Linked DNA regions of Shinella zoogloeoides. The protein of the gene in region 1 interacts with the protein of each later gene in a pairwise test. Links are inferred from orthologs where the notes say so. Each region holds a gene or a part of one and is shown in the gene's direction. Other genes may lie near its edges. The genes, in order: nusG and rho.

What was found.
Region 2: the proteins of nusG (region 1) and rho interact in binary tests that used the Escherichia coli proteins (3 or more experiments, as listed by UniProt). The link is inferred for Shinella zoogloeoides from one-to-one orthologs.

The regions. Positions count from the first base shown.
Region 1 is NZ_CP132311.1:1,319,467-1,329,645, forward strand. What follows is about bases 5,961-8,879. They hold nusG (transcription termination/antitermination protein NusG), read left to right. Parts: upstream 5,961-7,114; coding sequence 7,115-7,645; downstream 7,646-8,879. Other genes in these bases: Q9316_RS07530 (hypothetical protein), read left to right, coding at 5,961-6,507; secE (preprotein translocase subunit SecE), read left to right, coding at 6,898-7,098; rplK (50S ribosomal protein L11), read left to right, coding at 7,844-8,275; rplA (50S ribosomal protein L1), read left to right, coding at 8,280-8,879. Also shown: Q9316_RS07495 (LysR family transcriptional regulator), read right to left, coding at 1-54; Q9316_RS07500 (FMN-dependent NADH-azoreductase), read left to right, coding at 185-808; 23S rRNA (guanosine(2251)-2'-O)-methyltransferase RlmB, read right to left, coding at 880-1,755; zwf (glucose-6-phosphate dehydrogenase), read left to right, coding at 2,504-3,949; tuf (elongation factor Tu), read left to right, coding at 4,259-5,434; more of Q9316_RS07530, read left to right, coding at 5,929-5,960; more of rplA, read left to right, coding at 8,880-8,972; rplJ (50S ribosomal protein L10), read left to right, coding at 9,331-9,849; rplL (50S ribosomal protein L7/L12), read left to right, coding at 9,910-10,179. UniProt on the Escherichia coli protein: Part of the processive rRNA transcription and antitermination complex (rrnTAC). The complex forms an RNA-chaperone ring around the RNA exit tunnel of RNA polymerase (RNAP).
Region 2 is NZ_CP132311.1:3,617,538-3,627,661, reverse strand. Bases 3,285-6,148 are described here. They hold rho (transcription termination factor Rho), read left to right. Parts: upstream 3,285-4,015; coding sequence 4,016-5,281; downstream 5,282-6,148. Other genes in these bases: mnmE (tRNA uridine-5-carboxymethylaminomethyl(34) synthesis GTPase MnmE), read left to right, coding at 5,405-6,148; hemJ (protoporphyrinogen oxidase HemJ), read left to right, coding at 3,300-3,830; hemE (uroporphyrinogen decarboxylase), read left to right, coding at 3,285-3,294. Also shown: Q9316_RS18780 (shikimate dehydrogenase), read right to left, coding at 1-415; Q9316_RS18775 (Maf-like protein), read right to left, coding at 408-1,007; Q9316_RS18770 (pyruvate, water dikinase regulatory protein), read right to left, coding at 1,032-1,853; more of hemE, read left to right, coding at 2,260-3,284; more of mnmE, read left to right, coding at 6,149-6,721; tRNA uridine-5-carboxymethylaminomethyl(34) synthesis enzyme MnmG, read left to right, coding at 6,798-8,678; 16S rRNA (guanine(527)-N(7))-methyltransferase RsmG, read left to right, coding at 8,675-9,307; Q9316_RS18735 (ParA family protein), read left to right, coding at 9,321-10,115. UniProt on the Escherichia coli protein: Facilitates transcription termination by a mechanism that involves Rho binding to the nascent RNA, activation of Rho's RNA-dependent ATPase activity, and release of the mRNA from the DNA template.

The DNA.
Region 1 (10,179 bases):
ACCCTTGTGCCGCACGACGGCGGCGTAGAGTGCGAGATCGTTCAGGTCCTGCATGGTGTCTCTCCGATGGATGCCTGATTTATTGTTTCCCATTTGAAACGGTCAATTGGATTTTTGCTGTCTAATCACGCGATTGTTTTCGGAACATATGTGTTGCACCCAATTCAAGCAAAGGTGTTGACCCATGAACGTTCTCCATATCGACTCCGGCATCCTCGGAGACCATTCCGTATCCCGCCGCCTGACCGCGGCCGTCGTCGCCCAGATCAAGGCCGAGCAGCCGGGCGCCACGGTGACCTATCGCGATCTCGTCGCAAGCCCGCTGCCGCATCTTTCCGGCGCCCACCTGATGGCGGCCAATGCCAAGCCGGAAGACGTCGATGCCAGGATCGCGGCCGACGTCGCCGAGAGCCAGGTCGTCCTCGACGAATTCCTCTCTGCCGACACCATCATCCTCGGCGTGCCCATGTACAATTTCTCCCTGCCCAGCCAGCTCAAGGCCTGGATCGACCGCGTCGCCGTCGCCGGCAAGACGTTCCGCTATACGGCCGAAGGGCCGGAAGGCCTTGCCAAGGGCAAGAAGGTCATTATCGTTTCTACCCGCGGCGGCCACTACAGCGCCGGCCCAGCGGCTGCAATGGACCACCAGGAGAGCTACCTGAAGGTCGTGCTCGGCTTCTTCGGCATCACGGATGTGGAAGTGGTGCGCGCGGAGGGCCTGAACCTCAGCGCCGATTCGAAGGTCGAAGCCATTTCCGAAGCTGAGCGCACCATTTCGGGCCGGGCCAACCTGCGGCTCGTCGGCTGACGATAAACTCCGAAACGCAAAGGCCCGCCGGCTGAAACCGGCGGGCCTTTGCGTTTTTCCGTGCCGGCGGTTCAGCCGAAGAGATGGCGGTGCGTGGCGTAGAGCGCGATGGCGGCCGCATTGGAGACGTTGAGCGACTTGATCGCGCCGGGCATGTCGAGACGGGCGAGCGCCTTGCAGGTGGCGCGCGTCTTCTGCCTTAGGCCCTTGCCTTCCGCGCCCATGACGAGCGCGATGCGCTGGCCGGACAGCGTTCCCTCCAGCGGCGCCGGCCCTTCCGAATCAAGGCCGATCGTCACGAAGCCGAGCTTGTGCAACTCTTCCAGCGCATCGGAAAGGTTGGTGATCTGGACATAGGGGATGAGTTCAAGCGCGCCGGAGGCGGTCTTGGCGAGCACGCCCGATTCGGTCGGCGAATGGCGCTGCGTGGTGATGACCGCGCCGGCATTGAAGGCGACGGCCGAGCGCATGATGGCGCCGACATTGTGCGGGTCCGTGACCTGATCGAGCACCAGAAGCAGCGGGCTGTCCTTCAGCGCCTCGAGCCGGCGCACCGGCAGCGGGCGCGTTTCCAGCATCACGCCCTGGTGGATGGCGTCCGCGCCGAGGACCTTGTCGAGATCGGAGGGAAGCACGGTCTCGACCGGGTAGGGCAGCGTCGAGAAATCCGGCAGCTCCAGCCGCTGGGCGGCATTCAGGCTCACCGAGAGCTTGATGATCTTGCGCTCGGGATTGTCGAGCGCCGCGCGCACGGTGTGCAGGCCATAAAGATAGACCTGGTCCGGGGCGAGGGTGGGCGGCTTCCAGCCTTCCGCCGGCTTGCGGCGGCGGTCGTCCTTCGGCGTCGGGATCTCGCCGCGCTCGCGCTTCTGGTCGCGGTGCGCCCGGCGCAGGTTGGCGTAATGGGTGTCTTTTGCGGACTTGCCGCCGGTGTCATCTTTGCTCATGCGGCCATATAAAGCATGTCGTGCGAAAGTGTGCAGGGGATTTGCGATAAAGGCGGGTGAAATTCGAAAGCCTGCCGGCTGCATGCGGTCACTCCGACAGGACCGGCGCGTCATGAACGGCTTGCGTCCGGCATTTGGGGACGATGACGTTTTTCGCAATTTTTTCCGTGACGTCGTGTTGACAGGACGAATTGTGCCCGTCATATACGCCGCCAGATCGAAGGCGCCGCCGAGAGGCACTGCCCGCCGGTCGACACTGGTCGCATGATCCCGACGGAATATGGAGGGATGCCCGAGTGGTTAAAGGGGACGGACTGTAAATCCGTTGGCTCAGCCTACGTTGGTTCAAATCCAACTCCCTCCACCATTCCGTTGCTTCGGATCATGACCACCCCGCGGGTATAGCTCAATGGTAGAGCAGCAGCCTTCCAAGCTGAATACGCGGGTTCGATTCCCGCTACCCGCTCCAATATTTCAATAATTTACGAAACCTGGTGCCACTTGCGCCTTCAGCGCCGGCTGTTCGCGCCTGCACTCGCATTTTCGGGATGCCGCCGCGGCTGGCCCTTGATCCACCTCGTAATCCATGCCTCTATTCAACCTTGAATGGGCGAGGGGCTTCGACGTGCAGGCTTCAGGTACCAGGACGGTCGTCTCGCGGCGGCGAAACGCCGGCGCGGGCCTGGTCTTACCCCGTCCGCAAGACGCAACGGAAAGCTTGAGGGCTGGTAATTTGCCGAAGAATTCCATGCGGGTCGGTCCCGGCTATCCACAGGTCGTCGTGCTCGTCGGAGCGACGGGCGATCTCTCGCGCCGCAAGCTGCTGCCGGGCCTGTTCCATCTCATCAATGCCGGCTTCATTCCGGGCTGCCGGATCATCGGCGTCTCGCTCGACGATATGGACGCCGGCGGTTTCCGGGCCATCGCGCGCGATTCGCTCGACAAGTTCCTGACACGCAAATTCACCGAGGCGGAGTGGGAGGCGTTTTCCGCGTCCCTCGATTATGTCCCGCTTTCCGCCGGCGCCGATGTGCTGAAGGCGGCGGTCGAGAGGGCGGAGGAAGCGCTGGGCGCCGAGACGCGGCGCATTCACTATCTCTCCGTGCCGCCGAATGCCGCTCTGCCGGCCGTGCAGCTTCTCGCCCAGGCCGGGCTGACGGATCGCTGCCGCATCATCATGGAAAAGCCCTTCGGCACCGACCTTGCCAGCGCGGTGGCGCTGAACAAGAAGCTGCACGAGGTGTTCGACGAGAAGCAGATTTTCCGCATCGACCATTTCCTCGGCAAGGAGCCGGCGCAGAACATCCTGGCCTTCCGCTTCGGCAACGGCCTGTTCGAGCCGATCTGGAACCGCAACTTCATCGATCACGTACAGATCGACGTGCCGGAGACGCTCGGCCTTTCCACGCGCGCGGCCTTCTACGAGACCACCGGCGCCTATCGCGACATGGTGGTGACCCATCTGTTTCAGATCCTCGCCTTCATGGCGATGGAGCCGCCCACTGCGCTCGAGCCGGCGCCGATCTCGGAGGAGAAGAACAAGGTGTTCCGCTCCATGCTGCCGATCGAGCCGCGCGACGTGGTGCGCGGTCAATATATCGGCTACCGCAAGGAGCCCGGCGTCGATCCGGAAAGCGACACCGACACCTTCATCGCCCTCAAATGCGCCATCGACAACTGGCGCTGGGCCGGGGTGCCGTTCTTCCTGCGCACCGGCAAGCGCCTTGCCGAAGGACAGCGCATCATCTCGATCGCCTTCCGTGAGCCGCCGAAGTCGATGTTCCCGGCCGGCTCCGGCGTCGGCGCGCAGGGGCCCGATCACCTCACCTTCGATTTGGCCGATGCCTCCAAGGTCTCGCTCTCCTTCTACGGCAAGCGGCCCGGCCCGGGTTTCAGGCTCGACAAGCTCTCGCTGCAATTCGCCATGAGCGAAACCGGCCTGATCGGCGAAGTGCTGGAGGCCTATGAGCGCCTGATCCTCGATGCCATGCGCGGCGACCATACGCTTTTCACCACCGCCGAGGGCATCGAGCGCCTCTGGGAGGTCTCCCAGCCGCTGCTCGACAATCCGCCGCCGGTCCGGCTTTACGACCAGGGCGGCTGGGGGCCGAAATCGATCCACCAGCTCATCGCCCCGCATGCCTGGCGGCTGCCCTTCGAGCGGGCCTGGCGGGATTCGGCAAAGGTCGATTGACGATCGGCGGGGATGTTCCGCTGCGGGATGGCTGGTTCGCCGTCCATGGCAATGCGGGAAAGCCGGAATTCGTTGGCCGCTGTCAGCTTCACCTATTCACTTCACACATGCAATCAGCATCCCGTAGTAAGGCTTTGCCTTGAAAACGTGATTCTGCGTCACGATATGCGGATGATCTGGCTTGCCTCAGCTCGTTTCCGGCATTTTTCGCTCTGCATTTAAGGCTTGCGCATTCGTTGCGAAAGCCTTAAACGCCTGCCAAACCGGAAGGGCCGGTTAGCCCAACTTTCGATCAGTAGGAAAGAAAACATGGCAAAGAGCAAGTTTGAGCGCAACAAGCCTCACGTAAACATCGGCACGATCGGCCACGTTGACCATGGTAAGACGTCGCTGACGGCAGCGATCACGAAGTACTTCGGCGAGTTCAAGGCGTACGACCAGATCGACGCTGCCCCGGAAGAAAAGGCACGCGGCATCACGATCTCGACGGCGCACGTCGAATACGAGACGCCGAACCGTCACTACGCGCACGTCGACTGCCCCGGCCACGCCGACTACGTCAAGAACATGATCACCGGTGCAGCGCAGATGGACGGCGCGATCCTGGTTTGCTCTGCCGCCGACGGCCCGATGCCGCAGACGCGCGAGCACATCCTGCTCGCCCGCCAGGTCGGCGTTCCCGCGATCGTGGTGTTCCTGAACAAGGTCGACCAGGTCGACGACGCCGAGCTTCTGGAGCTCGTCGAGCTTGAAGTGCGCGAACTTCTGTCGTCCTACGACTTCCCGGGCGACGATATCCCGATCATCAAGGGCTCGGCTCTTGCTGCTCTCGAAGATTCGGACAAGAAGATCGGCGAAGACGCGATCCGCGAGCTGATGGCCGCTGTCGACAGCTACATCCCGACGCCCGAGCGTCCGATCGACCAGCCGTTCCTGATGCCGATCGAAGACGTGTTCTCGATCTCGGGCCGTGGTACGGTCGTGACGGGCCGCGTCGAGCGTGGCATCGTCAAGGTCGGTGAAGAAGTCGAGATCGTCGGCATCCGTCCGACGTCGAAGACGACGGTGACCGGCGTTGAAATGTTCCGCAAGCTGCTCGACCAGGGCCAGGCCGGCGACAACATCGGTGCGCTGGTTCGCGGTGTGAACCGTGACGGCGTCGAGCGTGGCCAGATCCTGTGCAAGCCGGGTTCGGTCAAGCCGCACAAGAAGTTCATGGCTGAGGCCTACATCCTGACGAAGGAAGAAGGCGGCCGTCATACGCCGTTCTTCACGAACTACCGTCCGCAGTTCTACTTCCGCACGACGGACGTGACGGGCATCGTTTCGCTGCCGGAAGGCACGGAAATGGTCATGCCGGGCGACAACGTGACGGTTGCCGTCGAGCTGATCGTTCCGATCGCGATGGAAGAAAAGCTGCGCTTCGCAATCCGCGAAGGCGGCCGCACCGTCGGCGCCGGCATCGTAGCCTCGATCGTTGAATAACGATCGTTGACGATGGCGTAAGCTTGCCGACGGTCTTCAAGGATGTGCAAATGGCGCGCAAGCGCGATTTGCACGCGGCGCCGGCATCGTAGCCTCGATCGTCGAGTAATTCGGGTCTCTGACCTGATGAGAGCCCCGCGGGAAACCGCGGGGCTTTTTTGTTTTGAAAGCGTGTCCCGCGGCAGGCTTTTTTAGCTGGCCGGCATAACTCGCCAGTTCTGGGGATAGAGCCGCCTGACGGCAGCAGGTAGATTCGCGTCATCGCTTCGAGCGATTTGGCCGATGGGTGTAGTGCCCTCTGGCCCGGCGCCTGCGGATCGTTGCGGTCCGGTGTTTTGTGAAGGCGTCTCTGCGCGTGGCGGGCATGGTGCCTTGCCGTGCGCCCTACGGAAATCACGAGACAGGCCCGCATTGTCATGACTGTTTTTGCTCGTGCGGCGCGCGCAGCGCTCGCTCTTTCCACGATTCTTGCGATTCTGCCGGCCGGGCATGCCTTGGCTGGCGATTCCCTCCTGATCTGGTCGCCGAAAAAACTCTCCAGCCATGCCTATCGCCTGCGCACGGGGGCAAGGGCCGCGGCAGGCAGGGATGTCAGCGGCGGTATCGACTTCTCCGTCGCCACGTCGTCCAACGGCCGCATCCACAGGACGCGCGACAATGCCCGGCTCTGGGCCGAAGCGCGCGGGCAGGGGCGTTCCGGCGCGCAGCGCAGCGCGTCGGCCGGCTACAATCCGGTGACGGGGCGCATCTCGGCAAGCGCCGCCGTTTCCCGCAGCTGGATGCCGACGCGTTCCGTGGATATCGTGATCGAGCCCGTCGTGTCCGCCGATACGACCATGCGGCACGGCTATGGCGGGACGGTGCGCGTGACGCAGAAAGCCGAGGTGCGGGCGCTGCGCACCGGCACATCCTTCATCGCCTCCGGCACCGTCTCGAGTGCAAACAAGACGATCAACACGGAACTGTGCATCGAGCAGCGCCTTTTCGACGGCTTCAATCTGACCGCGACGGTGCGGCGGCAGAATGCCGAGCTGACCGGCGCGCTGCGGGCAAGGCTCGGCTTCAGCTGGTAGGGCGCTTTACCCATCCTGGCTGTGAAAAAATCTCGCCTTCGGGCTTGCCAAGTCGCCCCGTGCGCCGTAAAGACGCCATGCCTTGCCGGCGACGGGCGTTTCGCCACGAAGCAGCAAGCACTTAGGGGTATAGCTCAGTTGGTAGAGCGGCGGTCTCCAAAACCGCAGGTCGGGGGTTCGAGCCCCTCTGCCCCTGCCATTTCAGCCGGACAGCGCGGACGACTTGCAGCGACGGTGGCAAATGGCGTGACGGTAGACGCCGTCTAAATTCGTGAAAAGCCCGGTTGCCCCTTGTGAAAAAGGGAATCGGGCTTTATGTAGGGCAAAACAGACACGCGGTGCGTGGGGCTGATAGTTCAGCTTTACGTGCCGTAATGGCGTGGATATTCAATGGCATCGAAAACGAATCCGATTGCGTTTCTGCAGCAGGTACGCTCCGAGACGGCGAAAGTGACTTGGCCTTCGCGGCGCGAGACGATGATCTCGACCGTCATGGTTTTCGTCATGGTCTTCCTTGCTGCGGTGTTCTTCTTCGCTGCGGACCAGTTGATGGGCTGGCTGATCGGTCTCGTCCTGAACGCTGGCGCTTGATTGCTTGGAGATGAACATGGCTTCCCGTTGGTACATCGTCCACGCCTATTCCAATTTCGAGAAGAAGGTCGCGGAGGATATCGAGAACAAGGCCCGCCAGAAGGGTCTCGACCATCTCTTTGAAAAGATCCTCGTGCCGACCGAGAAGGTTGTCGAGGTGCGTCGCGGCCGTAAGGTCGATTCGGAGCGCAAGTTCTTCCCCGGCTACGTGCTGGTGCGGGCGAACCTGACGGACGAAGCGTACCACCTCATCAAGAATACGCCGAAGGTGACGGGCTTCCTCGGTTCCGACAACAAGCCGGTTCCGATCCCTGACAGCGAGGCGGAGCGGATCCTGTCGCAGGTCCAGGACGGCGTCGACCGTCCGAAGCCCTCGGTCTCCTTCGAGATCGGCGAGCAGGTTCGCGTTTCCGACGGTCCGTTCGCTTCGTTCAACGGTATCGTCCAGGACGTCGACGAGGAGCGTTCGCGCCTCAAGGTGGAAGTGTCGATCTTCGGTCGTGCTACCCCGGTCGAGCTGGAATACGCCCAGGTCGAGAAAATCTGATTTCGCGGCGCCTTCCGGCGCTGCTCATGAAATCCAGTCTTCTCCGGAGGATTGGTGGCGGAGTTTTCCGCCAATCGCGTGGAAGGGCAGGCGGCCTTAAAGCCGGGCGCCGCGTCCGCACCACGCAACCGCAGCCGCCGGCCGTCGGGTCGGCATCATGGGCCGGGCGACCGGCCGCATTCTGAAAGGCAGAGAGAAATGGCTAAGAAAGTTGCAGGCCAGCTCAAGCTTCAGGTCAAGGCAGGATCGGCAAACCCGTCCCCGCCGATCGGCCCGGCGCTTGGTCAGCGTGGCATTAACATCATGGAATTCTGCAAGTCGTTCAACGCGGCTACGCAGGAAATGGAAAAGGGTATGCCGATCCCGGTCGTCATCACCTACTACCAGGACAAGTCCTTCACGTTTGTGATGAAGCAGCCGCCGGTGACCTACTTCCTCAAGAAGGAAGCCAAGATCACGTCCGGCTCGAAGACCCCGGGCAAGGGCGCGACCGTCGGCAAGCTCACCAAGGCTCAGATCAAGTCGATCGCCGAAGCCAAGATGAAGGATCTCAACGCCGCCGATATCGAAGGCGCGATGGCAATGGTCGAGGGCTCCGCCCGCGCCATGGGCCTGGAAGTGGTAGGTTAAGACCATGGCCAAGATTGCAAAGCGTCTCCAGAAGATCCGTGAAGGCATCGACCCGACCAAGCTCGTCGCCCTGTCGGACGCCATCGCCCTCGTCAAGGAACGTGCGACCGCAAAGTTCGACGAAACCGTCGAAGTCGCCATGAACCTCGGCGTCGATCCGCGTCACGCAGACCAGATGGTCCGCGGCGTCGTCAACCTGCCGAACGGCACGGGCCGCGACGTTCGCGTCGCCGTCTTCGCACGTGGCGCCAAGGCTGACGAAGCCAAGGCCGCCGGTGCAGACGTCGTTGGCGCCGAAGACCTCGTCGAGATCGTCCAGGGCGGCAAGATCGATTTCGATCGCTGCATCGCGACCCCGGACATGATGCCGCTCGTCGGCCGCCTCGGTAAGGTTCTCGGCCCGCGCGGCATGATGCCGAACCCGAAGGTCGGCACCGTGACCATGGATGTCGCCGGCGCCGTCAAGGCGTCCAAGGGCGGCGCCGTCGAGTTCCGCGTCGAGAAGGCTGGTATCATCCATGCCGGCATCGGCAAGGCTTCCTTCGACGCCAAGGCTCTGGAAGAGAACATCAAGGCATTCGCCGACGCCGTCATCAAGGCGAAGCCGACGGGCGCCAAGGGCAACTACGTCAAGCGCGTAGCCATCTCTTCGACGATGGGTCCGGGCGTCAAGATCGACCCGTCGACGGTTGCCTGATCTAGGCGCTTAATTCCGGTCCGGCTCCGGCCGAACCGCAACAGAATTCCCGGCCTTGTCTGGCCGGGAATTTCCGGGCTCAAACCCGGAACTCCTGTCCGAGATTGCAGGTGGTTATCCCTTAATCACTTTAGCCTGCATGAGACGGGGTGAGACCTGGATTTCATTCAGCGTCGGATGACGCCGGAATTCGGTTCGAACCTACCTTACCTTGTGTCGCGGCCTTCGGGTCGAGCGCGGGGGGACAGGATCCTCGAGCGTCGCTCGGGATCCCTTTTAAAGCGGATCCCTGGCGGCAAAGGTAAACCCGGCAGGTCCCCGTGAGAACTCACGGTCCTGTCAACTGGAGATAGGCACAGTGGAAAGAGCGGAAAAACGCGAATTCGTCACGGAGCTGAACGAAGTCTTCAAGGCTTCCGGTTCGGTTGTCGTGGCCCGCTACGCCGGTATCACCGTCGCACAGATGAACGATCTTCGTACGAAGATGCGTGCAGCGGGCGGTACCGTCAAGGTCGCGAAGAACCGCCTGGCCAAAATTGCCCTTCAGGGTACGGAGTCGGAAGGGATGTCTGATCTCTTCCAGGGTCAGACGCTCATTGCTTACGCAAATGATCCGATGATTGCTCCCAAGGTAGCCATGGATTTCGCCAAGACCAACGACAAGCTCGTTGTTCTCGGTGGCGCCATGGGTGCGACCACGCTCGACGCAGAAGCAGTCAAGTCGCTCGCGACTCTGCCTTCGCTCGACGAGCTTCGCGGTAAGCTCCTGGGCCTGCTTGCAGCCCCGGCTACGCGCGTCGCCACGGTCGTTGCAGCACCGGCAAGCCAGCTTGCCCGCGTGTTCGCCGCCTACGCCAAGAAGGACGAAGCCGCTTGAGGCGGTTTTTCGCTGTAAATCAAACCAACCAGTTCGAACCGAATATAAGGAACTATGACAATGGCTGATCTCGCAAAGATCGTTGAAGACCTCTCTGCTCTGACCGTTCTGGAAGCTGCTGAGCTTTCCAAGCTGCTCGAAGAGAAGTGGGGCGTTTCGGCTGCTGCTCCCGTAGCTGTCGCTGCTGCTGGCGGCGGTGCTGCTCCGGCTGCTGCCGAAGAAGAAAAGACCGAATTCGACGTGATCCTCGTTGACGCTGGCGCCAACAAGATCAACGTCATCAAGGAAGTCCGCGCCATCACCGGCCTCGGCCTCAAGGAAGCCAAGGAC
Region 2 (10,124 bases), 2.3 Mb from region 1 along the record:
CCCCTGCCCCGAGCACGACGGCGCGATCCGTTTTGTCCCAGCCCGGTGCCGCCGCGTCGAGATTGGCGAGAAAGCCGTAGCCGTCCGTATTGGTGGCGCACAGCGCGCCGTCTTCCAGCCAGAGCGTGTTGGATGCGCCGAGTTCTTCGCTGAGTGCGTCCGGCCGATCGGCGAGCCTGAACGCCGTTTCCTTGTGCGGAATGGTGACATTGCCGCCGATGAAGCCGGATTCGCCGCTTTTCAACCGAGAAATGAAGCCGGCGAAATTCTCAGGGGAAATTTCCTGCCGTGTGTAAGACCCAGCCAATCCAAGTGCTTCCAGCCAGTAGCCATGAATCAGCGGCGAACGGGAATGCTTCACCGGATAGCCGGTGACGAAGGCATGGCGGGCGGATGTTTCACGTGAATCATGCATCGATGGCACCGAGATCGCGAAGTTTAGCCAGCAGCGGCAGCAGCGGCAGGCCGAGAATGGTGAAATAATCGCCGTCTATGCGCTCGAAGAGCTGCACGCCTTCGCCCTCGAGCTGATAGGCGCCGACGCTCGCCAGCACCCGCGTCCCGACGCGCGCCAGATGACGGTCGATGAACTGTTCCGACAGAGGCCGCATCGTCAGGTGGGCGACGGAAACATTGTTCCAGAGCGTCTCGCCATCGCGGACGAGCGCGATGCCGCAGTTCAGCGAATGGGTGCGGCCGGCCATGGCTGTCAGGTGCGCCTTGGCTTCCGCCATGTCGGCCGGCTTGTGAAACACGCGGCCTTCCAGCGAGAGCGTCTGGTCCGAACCGATGACAAGCGCGCCGGGATTGCGGCCGGCAACATTGCGCGCCTTCTCGATCGCCAGCGCTTCAGCGACCTGCTGCGGCGTCGGATTGCCGGCGGCAAGTTCGGTTTCCACCGCGCGCTCGTCGATCTCGGCGGCCTGCGCCCGGAATGGCAATCCCGCATTTTCCATCAGCATGCGACGAAAGGGACTTTGCGAGGCGAGGATCAAGGGCGGCGTCATGGAAATCTCCTGTTCCCTTTCGGGTTAACGGAGCTTGGGACGAAGGGCAACGATGGCGGCGGCCGTTTCCTCGATCGAACGGCGCGTGACATCGATGATCGGCCAGTTGTGACGTGCGCACAGCGCGCGCGCATATTTCAGCTCCTCGGAAATCTGCGCGCGGTCTATATAATCGTCGCCGCGAAAATCCTGCGTCTGCCCAAGCACCCGGTTCTGCCGCACCTGGGCGATCCGGTCGGTCGTCGCGATGAGGCCTACGATGAGAGGCTTGACCGCCGCCGACAGCCGTTCCGGCAGCGGCACGCCGAGCACGATCGGCACATTCGCGGTCTTGATGCCACGATTGGCGAGATAGATGCTGGTCGGCGTCTTGGAGGTGCGGCTGATGCCGACGAGGATGACATGCGCCTCCTCGAGATCGGCCGGCAATTGCCCGTCGTCGTGATCCATCGTGAAGTTCAGGGCGTCGATGCGCGCGAAATATTCCGCGTTCATCGCATGCTGGGCCCCCACCCGGCGACGCGACGGCGCGCCGAGATAGGACTGGAAGAGATCGATGACGGGTTCCAGCACCGAAACGCAGGGCACGCCCATCTCCCGGCAGCGCTGGTCGATGATTTCCGAAAGCTCGCGGTCGACGACCGTATAAAGCACGATGCCCGGCGCGCCGTCGATCGCGTCGAGCACGGGCATGAGCTGCTTGCGATTGCGGACCAGCGGATAGACATGTTCCAGCGCCTGCGAGGACTGGAACTGCGCCGCCGCCGCGCGGCCCGCCGCGATCAGAGTCTCGCCCGTCGAGTCCGAAATCAGGTGCAGATGGAAGTAGTTTCTGGTGCTTTCCACAATATCCTCCGCCCCCTGTTGATGGCCAGGGACAAGTGTGAGCTAAGAACGGCGGGGGGTCGGTGGCAAGAGGATAGATGCCGACTTTTCCACAAATGGCGAACAGCGGGAGGCGAATTCGGCGCGCATGTGGAAAAGACTCATGGACATGGCATAGTGTCGCGCTTGTCCACAGGCCACCCACAGAAAAGGGCTTTTGGCGGTATCGCGAATCCTTTTGATTCCAAACGGGGAATCCGCTTTTCCCGTCTCCTCGAACGAAACGACGCTTTTCGGTTCCGATTTTCCTGCCCGCCCACGGCGCCGCAGGGTTTTTGTGGAAAGGATTTAATCCTTGATAGTCACCGACTCTAAGAAATAGAAACCTTCTTAAAAGAGATTATTTCTTTATTAGGAGAACCCCGTTTTGGCTGCGAAAAACCGGAAGATCGTCGATGTCCTCAACGGCAAGACGGTTTCGCCTCCTCCGATCTGGCTGATGCGTCAGGCTGGACGATACCTGCCGGAATACAGGGCAACGCGCGCAGCGGCCGGAAGTTTCCTCGATCTCTGTTACGCGCCGGACCTTGCAACCGAGGTCACGCTCCAGCCGATCCGCCGCTATGGCTTCGATGCGGCGATCCTGTTTTCCGATATCCTGGTCATTCCCGATGCCTTGAAGCGTAATGTCCGCTTTGAAGAGGGGCATGGACCCCGGATGGACCCGATCGATCCGGATGGCATTCGGGCACTGAAGGGGGACGGCGTCGCAAAACACCTCCAGCCGGTCATAGAGGCGGTCGGGCGCATCCGGCAGGCCCTGCCGGAGGAAACGGCGCTGCTCGGCTTCTGTGGGGCGCCCTGGACGGTTGCCACCTACATGATCGCCGGCCACGGTACGCCGGACCAGGCGCCCGCGCGGCTTTTTGCCTATCGGGAGCCGGAAGCCTTCGCGTATCTGCTCGATGTGCTGGCCGAGCTTTCCGCCGATTACCTCGTGGCACAGATCGATGCCGGCGCCGATGCGGTGCAGATCTTCGATTCTTGGGCAGGTGTGCTCGGGGAGAAGGAATTTGCCGAGTACGCTGTCCGTCCCGTGCGCCGGATTATCCGCTCGGTCAAAGAGCGACGGCCGCAGGCGAAGATCATCGCGTTCGCGAAAGGCGCCGGGCTGCTTTTGAAGAGCTACCGCCAGGAAACCGGCGCGGATGCCATCGGCCTCGACTGGTCTGTGCCGCTCTCCTTTGCCGCCGAGTTGCAGAAGGAAGGGCCGGTGCAGGGCAATCTCGATCCGATGCGGGTGGTCGCCGGCGGTGCGGCGCTCGACGAGGGTATCGATGCCATCCTGCAGGTGCTCGGCAACGGCCCGCTGATCTTCAATCTCGGCCATGGCATCACGCCGCAGGCCGACCCGGAAAACGTCACGCGGCTGGTGGCGCGAGTGCGCGGGGAAAACCGGTGAGCGAGATGCAGACGGGCGAGAGCGCGGGGCGCCGGGCGCGGCGGCGCGCCGCCGTCGCCCTCGCCGTCTTCGCCCTCATCGCGATCCTCCTGGTTCTTTACCCGCCGGATGATCTCTATCTCTGGATCAAGGCGCTCCACATCGTCGCCGTCATCTCCTGGATGGCCGGGCTGCTCTACCTGCCGCGGCTCTTCGTCTACCACACGGATGCGCCGGCCGGGTCCGCCCAGTCGGAGACCTTCAAGGTGATGGAGCAGCGCCTCTACCGCACGATCATGCAGCCGGCCATGGGTCTTTCCTGGCTGCTCGGCCTCTATCTCGCCTGGTCCGTCTATGGTTTCCAGGGTGGTTGGCTGCATGCCAAACTCGCCTTCGTCGTGCTGCTGACGGGCGTGCACCAGTTCTATGGCCGGGCGGTGAAGGCCTTTGCCGAGGATCTCAACGTGAAAACTGGGCGGCAATGGCGCATCTGGAACGAGGCGCCGGCGCTGCTGATGATCCTCATCGTCGTGATGGTCGTGGTCAAGCCGTTCTGAGCGGCCGCGACAAATCGAACGAAATTGCAAGGCCCCCTTGCGGGGCAGCGCCTGAAACGCTATTTTCCGCCCCATCTCATCTTTCGTGGCATGTGTATTCGTTCAGTGAACTGCATGAACCCCCCGCAGTTCCTCCCTGACCCGCACGCCTTTTCCCATCCTAAGACCCGCAGCATGGACCATTCATGGCCGAAATGAAGCTACAAGACCTCAAGAACAAGACTCCGACCGACCTCCTGGCTTTCGCCGAATCGCTCGAGGTCGAGAACGCGAGCACGATGCGCAAACAGGAGCTGATGTTTGCCATCCTGAAGATGCTGGCCGAGCAGGATGTGGAAATCATCGGCGAGGGCGTCGTGGAAGTGCTGCAGGACGGCTTCGGCTTCTTGCGCTCGGCCAATGCGAATTACCTGCCGGGCCCGGACGATATCTACATCTCCCCCTCGCAGATTCGCCGCTTCTCGCTGAAGACCGGCGATACTGTTGAAGGCCCGATCCGCGGCCCCAAGGAAGGCGAACGCTATTTCGCGCTTCTCAAGGTCAACACGATCAATTTCGACGACCCGGAAAAGATCCGCCACAAGGTCCATTTCGACAACCTGACGCCGCTCTATCCCAATGAGCGCTTCAAGATGGAACTGGAAATCCCGACTTCAAAGGATTTGTCGCCGCGCGTCATCGATCTCGTCGCGCCGCTCGGCAAGGGCCAGCGCGGCCTGATCGTCGCGCCGCCGCGCACGGGTAAGACGGTTCTGCTCCAGAACATCGCCCATTCGATCACCGCGAACCATCCGGAATGTTATCTCATCGTCCTCCTGATCGATGAGCGTCCGGAAGAAGTGACGGATATGCAGCGGTCGGTGAAGGGCGAAGTGGTTTCCTCGACCTTCGACGAACCGGCTACGCGCCACGTGCAGGTCGCCGAAATGGTCATCGAGAAGGCCAAGCGCCTTGTCGAGCACGGCCGCGACGTCGTCATCCTGCTTGATTCGATCACGCGTCTCGGTCGCGCCTACAACACGGTCGTTCCGTCCTCGGGCAAGGTCCTGACCGGCGGTGTCGACGCAAACGCCCTGCAGCGCCCGAAGCGCTTCTTCGGCGCGGCGCGCAATATCGAGGAAGGCGGCTCGCTGACGATCATCGCGACGGCCCTGATCGATACCGGCAGCCGCATGGACGAAGTCATCTTCGAAGAGTTCAAGGGCACCGGCAACTCGGAAATCGTGCTCGACCGAAAGGTTGCCGACAAGCGCATCTTCCCGGCCATGGACATCCTCAAGTCCGGCACGCGCAAGGAAGACCTCCTCGTACCGCGCCAGGATCTCCAGAAGATCTTTGTTCTTCGCCGCATCCTCGCCCCCATGGGCACCACGGATGCGATCGAATTCCTGATCGACAAGCTGAAGCAGACCAAGAACAACGGCGACTTCTTCGAATCGATGAACACCTGATCGCGGTGCTTTTCCGTTTTAAGACATGGTCCCGCCGCAAGACGGGGCCATTTTTCGTTCAAGAATGAAATATTCGATTCTTCTCCGAAACGAAGACTTCGATTCGTAACCGGAATGGATGGAATGAGTGCAACGGATACAATCTTCGCTTTGTCGAGCGGCGGCCTTCCTTCCGGGGTTGCCGTCATCCGTTTGAGCGGCGCAAGAAGCCTGCAGGCCGTCGAGGAGTTGTGCGGGCGCATACCCCCGGTGCGCCGCGCGTCCCTACTATCGATTCGGAATCGTAATGGTAACAAACTCGATGAAGGCCTGATTCTCGTTTTTCCCGGCCCTAACTCGTTTACCGGCGAGGACTGCGCCGAACTCCAGATTCACGGCGGTCGGGCCACCGTGAAAGCCGTACTCGCCGCGCTTGAATCCATGGAAGGTCTGCGGCCGGCAGAGGCGGGAGAATTTTCGCGACGCGCCTTCCTCAACGGTCGCATGGATCTCGTTGAGGTGGAAGGCCTGGCGGATCTTATCGCTGCGGAGACGGAAATGCAGCGGCGCCTCGCGGCGGAACATGCCTCGGGCGGATTGTCATTGCTCTACGAGTCGTGGGCGAAACGATTGACCCATGCACGCGCGATGATCGAGGCAGAGCTGGATTTTGCCGACGAAGACGACGTGCCCGGTTCCGTCGCGTCATCAATCTGGCGCGATATGCATGCGCTGGAGCAGGAAATTCTTAACCACGTTGCCGATGCGCGCACTGGCGAGATCGTGCGTGATGGCCTGAAGGTTGTTATCGCCGGACCGCCGAATGCCGGGAAATCGAGCTTGCTGAACCATCTGGCGAAGCGTGACGTCGCCATCGTGACGGATATACCGGGCACGACACGTGACGTTCTGCATGTCGATCTCGATCTGTCCGGTTTCGCGGTTCGCCTTTATGATACGGCGGGACTGCGGGCGACAGAGGACATTGTCGAACGGGAGGGAATCCGCCGGACTCATCTCTCTATGAGCGATGCGCACCTTCTCTTGCTGCTGTCGGAGGATGCGCAATGGACTTCATTGGACGGGATCTATGACGGCCAGACGCTTCGCGTGAGGACCAAGTCAGACCAAGTGAAAACACCTTGGCCTGAGGATGGTGCAGATGTTACGATCTCGGTAAAATCGGGCGACGGGGTATCCGACCTGCTGGATGCCATTGGCCGCCATCTTCCCAACCTTGAGGCCGGCAGTGCGCTGGCATTACCGACCCGGCAACGCCATATCCTCAATTTGTCGACGGCCAGGGAAAATATCCGTCGTGCTATTGAGGCGACCAATGGGCTTGATATCCAGGCTGAATACCTTCGGCTTGCCGGTCAGTCGCTCGGGCGTGTGACTGGACGCGTCGATGTCGAAAATCTTCTCGACGTCATTTTTTCGGAATTCTGCATAGGCAAATGATTCACGTGAAACACTGCAACGTGTGCGAGTCGCTTCAGGCGTTTCACGTGAAACAGGTAGGTGCGATATGAATGCAATGAACACATATGATGTTGTGGTGGTGGGCGGTGGCCATGCCGGTGTCGAAGCAGCGTCTTCCGCTGCCCGATCCGGCGCGCGCACGGCGTTGTTGACGCATAAGGCGGCCACCATCGGGGTCATGTCCTGCAACCCGGCAATTGGCGGGCTCGGCAAGGGCCATCTTGTCCGCGAGGTCGACGCGCTGGATGGTCTTATGGGCCGTGTCGCGGATCGTGCCGGCATCCAGTTTCGTTTGCTCAATCGTCGGAAGGGTCCTGCTGTCCGCGGTCCGCGCACACAGGCTGACCGAAAGCTCTATCGCGAAGCCATGCAGGCGGAGATCGCAGCGATCCCCGATCTCGATGTAATTGAGGGCGATGCTTTCGATCTCGATATTCGAGACGGACATGTTGCGGGCGTTTCCATGAAGGATGGGCGCCGTCTTTCTTGCCGCGCGGTCGTCATAACAACAGGTACATTCCTGCGCGGACTAATTCATATCGGTAACGAAAAGATACCTGCCGGCCGTGTCGGAGAAGAACCGTCCCTCGGATTGTCGCTCACATTCGAGCGCTTGGGGCTTCGGCTTGCGCGTTTGAAGACCGGCACGCCGGCACGATTGGATGGGCAGACGATCGGTTGGAATGCGGTCGGGCGGCAAGCCGCGGATGAGGATCCGGTGCCGTTTTCCTTTATGACGGACCGCATTTCCACACCGCAGATCGAATGCGGCGTCACCCGGACCACGCCGGCTACTCACCGCATTATTGAGGAGAATATCGGAAAGTCCGCCATGTATTCCGGGCAGATCGAAGGTGTCGGTCCGCGCTACTGCCCCTCCATTGAAGACAAGATCGTCAAGTTCGGTGAACGGGACGGCCACCAGATTTTCCTGGAGCCGGAAGGTCTTGACGATTCTACCGTCTACCCGAACGGAATCTCGACCTCCCTGCCCGCTGATGTGCAGGACGCTTTCATCCGCACCATTCCGGGGCTGGAGAACGTCCGCATCATACAGCCGGGCTATGCGATCGAATATGATCATGTCGATCCGCGCGAGCTCTCCGCCACGTTGGAAGTTAAACGTCAGCCCGGCCTCTTTCTCGCGGGCCAGATCAATGGCACGACCGGCTATGAAGAGGCTGCAGCCCAGGGTCTGGTTGCCGGCCTGAATGCAGCGCGGCTTTCTGCCGGCGTCGATGGCCATATCTTCAGCCGCACGGATAGCTATATCGGCGTGATGATCGATGACCTGACCTCCCGCGGGGTTACCGAACCCTACCGGATGTTCACCTCCCGCGCTGAGTACCGGCTGTCTCTCCGCGCCGACAACGCGGATGTGCGGCTGACGCCGCTGGGAATGCGGCTCGGCATTGTTGGTACTGAACGGGTACAGCGGTTTGACGCTTGGTCGGGAGAGATGAAAGAGGCGCGTGATCGGCTTAACACGCTCAAGCTGTCTCCGAATGAGGCGGTTGGTCATGGCATCCGGATCAATCAGGATGGCGTGCGGCGAAGCGGCTATGACCTGCTCGCCTACCCGGACATTGATTTTGCGCGTCTGGTTGATGTCTGGCCGGACGAACTCCGGCCTTTCTCCCGCCGGGTTCGCGATGCGATTGAGATCGAAGCCGGTTATGCGGTTTATATGAACCGGCAGGAATCGGATATTGCCGAGGCTCGGCGCGAAGAGGAGCGATGGATTCCGGATGGCTTCGATTTCAGCGCGCTGCCCGGTCTCTCCATCGAACTTCGCCAGAAGCTGGCGGCGGCGCGCCCATCCAATCTCGCCCAGGCAGCGCGCGTCGATGGCATGACGCCGGCGGCGCTCACCCTTCTTCTGGCCTATCTCAAGCGTATTCCCACCGATGTGGGCAATCGAGCGGAAAGTGCATGAATTCCCTACCTCGCGAATTGAACGGCCTGAATGTTTCACGTGAAACTCTGGACCGACTGAACAGTTTTGTCTCGCTCTTCCAGAAATGGGCGAAAACCATCAATCTCGTCGCGCCTTCGACGCTTTCAGAAACCTGGAACCGTCACGTTGTCGATAGCGCGCAGATCTATGCGCTGTATTCCGGGCCCCGTATATGGGTTGATCTGGGTAGTGGTGGTGGATTTCCAGGCATCGTGACGGGCATTCTGCTGGCTGGTATCGGGGACGGCTGGGTTCATCTTGTCGAAAGCAACAACAAGAAAGCCGCATTTTTGCGGACGGCCATCCTCGAGACGGGTGCCAGGGCGTCCATTCATCCAATCCGAATCGAAGACGCACCCGAAGCGATAAAATCTTGTGACGCCATCTCGGCGCGGGCGCTGGCAGACCTCGATCTGCTAATGCAATTCGGCCTGCCGTGGGTGCAGCGCAACGGGAATTTACGCTTTTTCCTTCATAAAGGCCGGGATTACCAGCGCGAGGTCGATAAAGCGCTTGGTCGGTGGAGATTCGATCTGGTAAAACATGCCAGCATCGTCGAGCCGGATTCCGTCGTGCTCGAAGTGTCGAACCTTTCGCACAAACCTTAGACTGGCGGCGTCCATGATAGGCGAAAAGAACCGGATCATCACCATCGCGAACCAGAAGGGCGGCGTCGGCAAGACGACGACCGCGATCAACTTGGCGACGGCGCTTGCGGCAATCGGCGAGCGCGTCCTGATCGTCGATCTCGATCCGCAGGGCAATGCCAGCACGGGCCTTGGAATCGACCGCCGCAATCGCGAGCTGTCGTCCTATGATCTCCTGATCGGCAGCCATAGTGTTGCCGATACGGCGCTTGAGACCGCCGTACCGAACCTGTCCATCATTCCGTCGACCATGGACCTGCTCGGTATCGAAATGGAGATCGCGCAGCAGAGCGATCGTGTCTTCCGGCTGAAGCGGGCGCTCGCCGCCGCCGATGCGCTGTCTTACTCTTACGTGCTGGTCGATTGCCCGCCCTCGTTCAATCTCCTCACCATGAACGCGCTGGCTGCGGCGCATTCAGTCCTGGTGCCGCTGCAATGCGAGTTCTTCGCGCTCGAAGGCCTCAGCCAGTTGCTGGAAACCGTCGATCAGGTGCGCCGCACCGTTAATCCACGGCTCGATATCCAGGGTATCGTGCTGACCATGTTCGACTCGCGTAACAATCTTGCGCAGCAAGTGGTCAATGACGTGCGCACTCATCTCGGCGAAAAGGTCTATCACACGCTCATTCCGCGCAATGTGCGCGTCTCCGAAGCGCCATCCTATGGCAAGCCGGCCATTCTCTACGATCTCAAATGCGCCGGGAGCCAGGCCTACCTTCAGCTCGCCTCCGAAGTGATCCAGCGTGAGAGGCAGCGCAAGGCTGCCTGATTCCAGTAT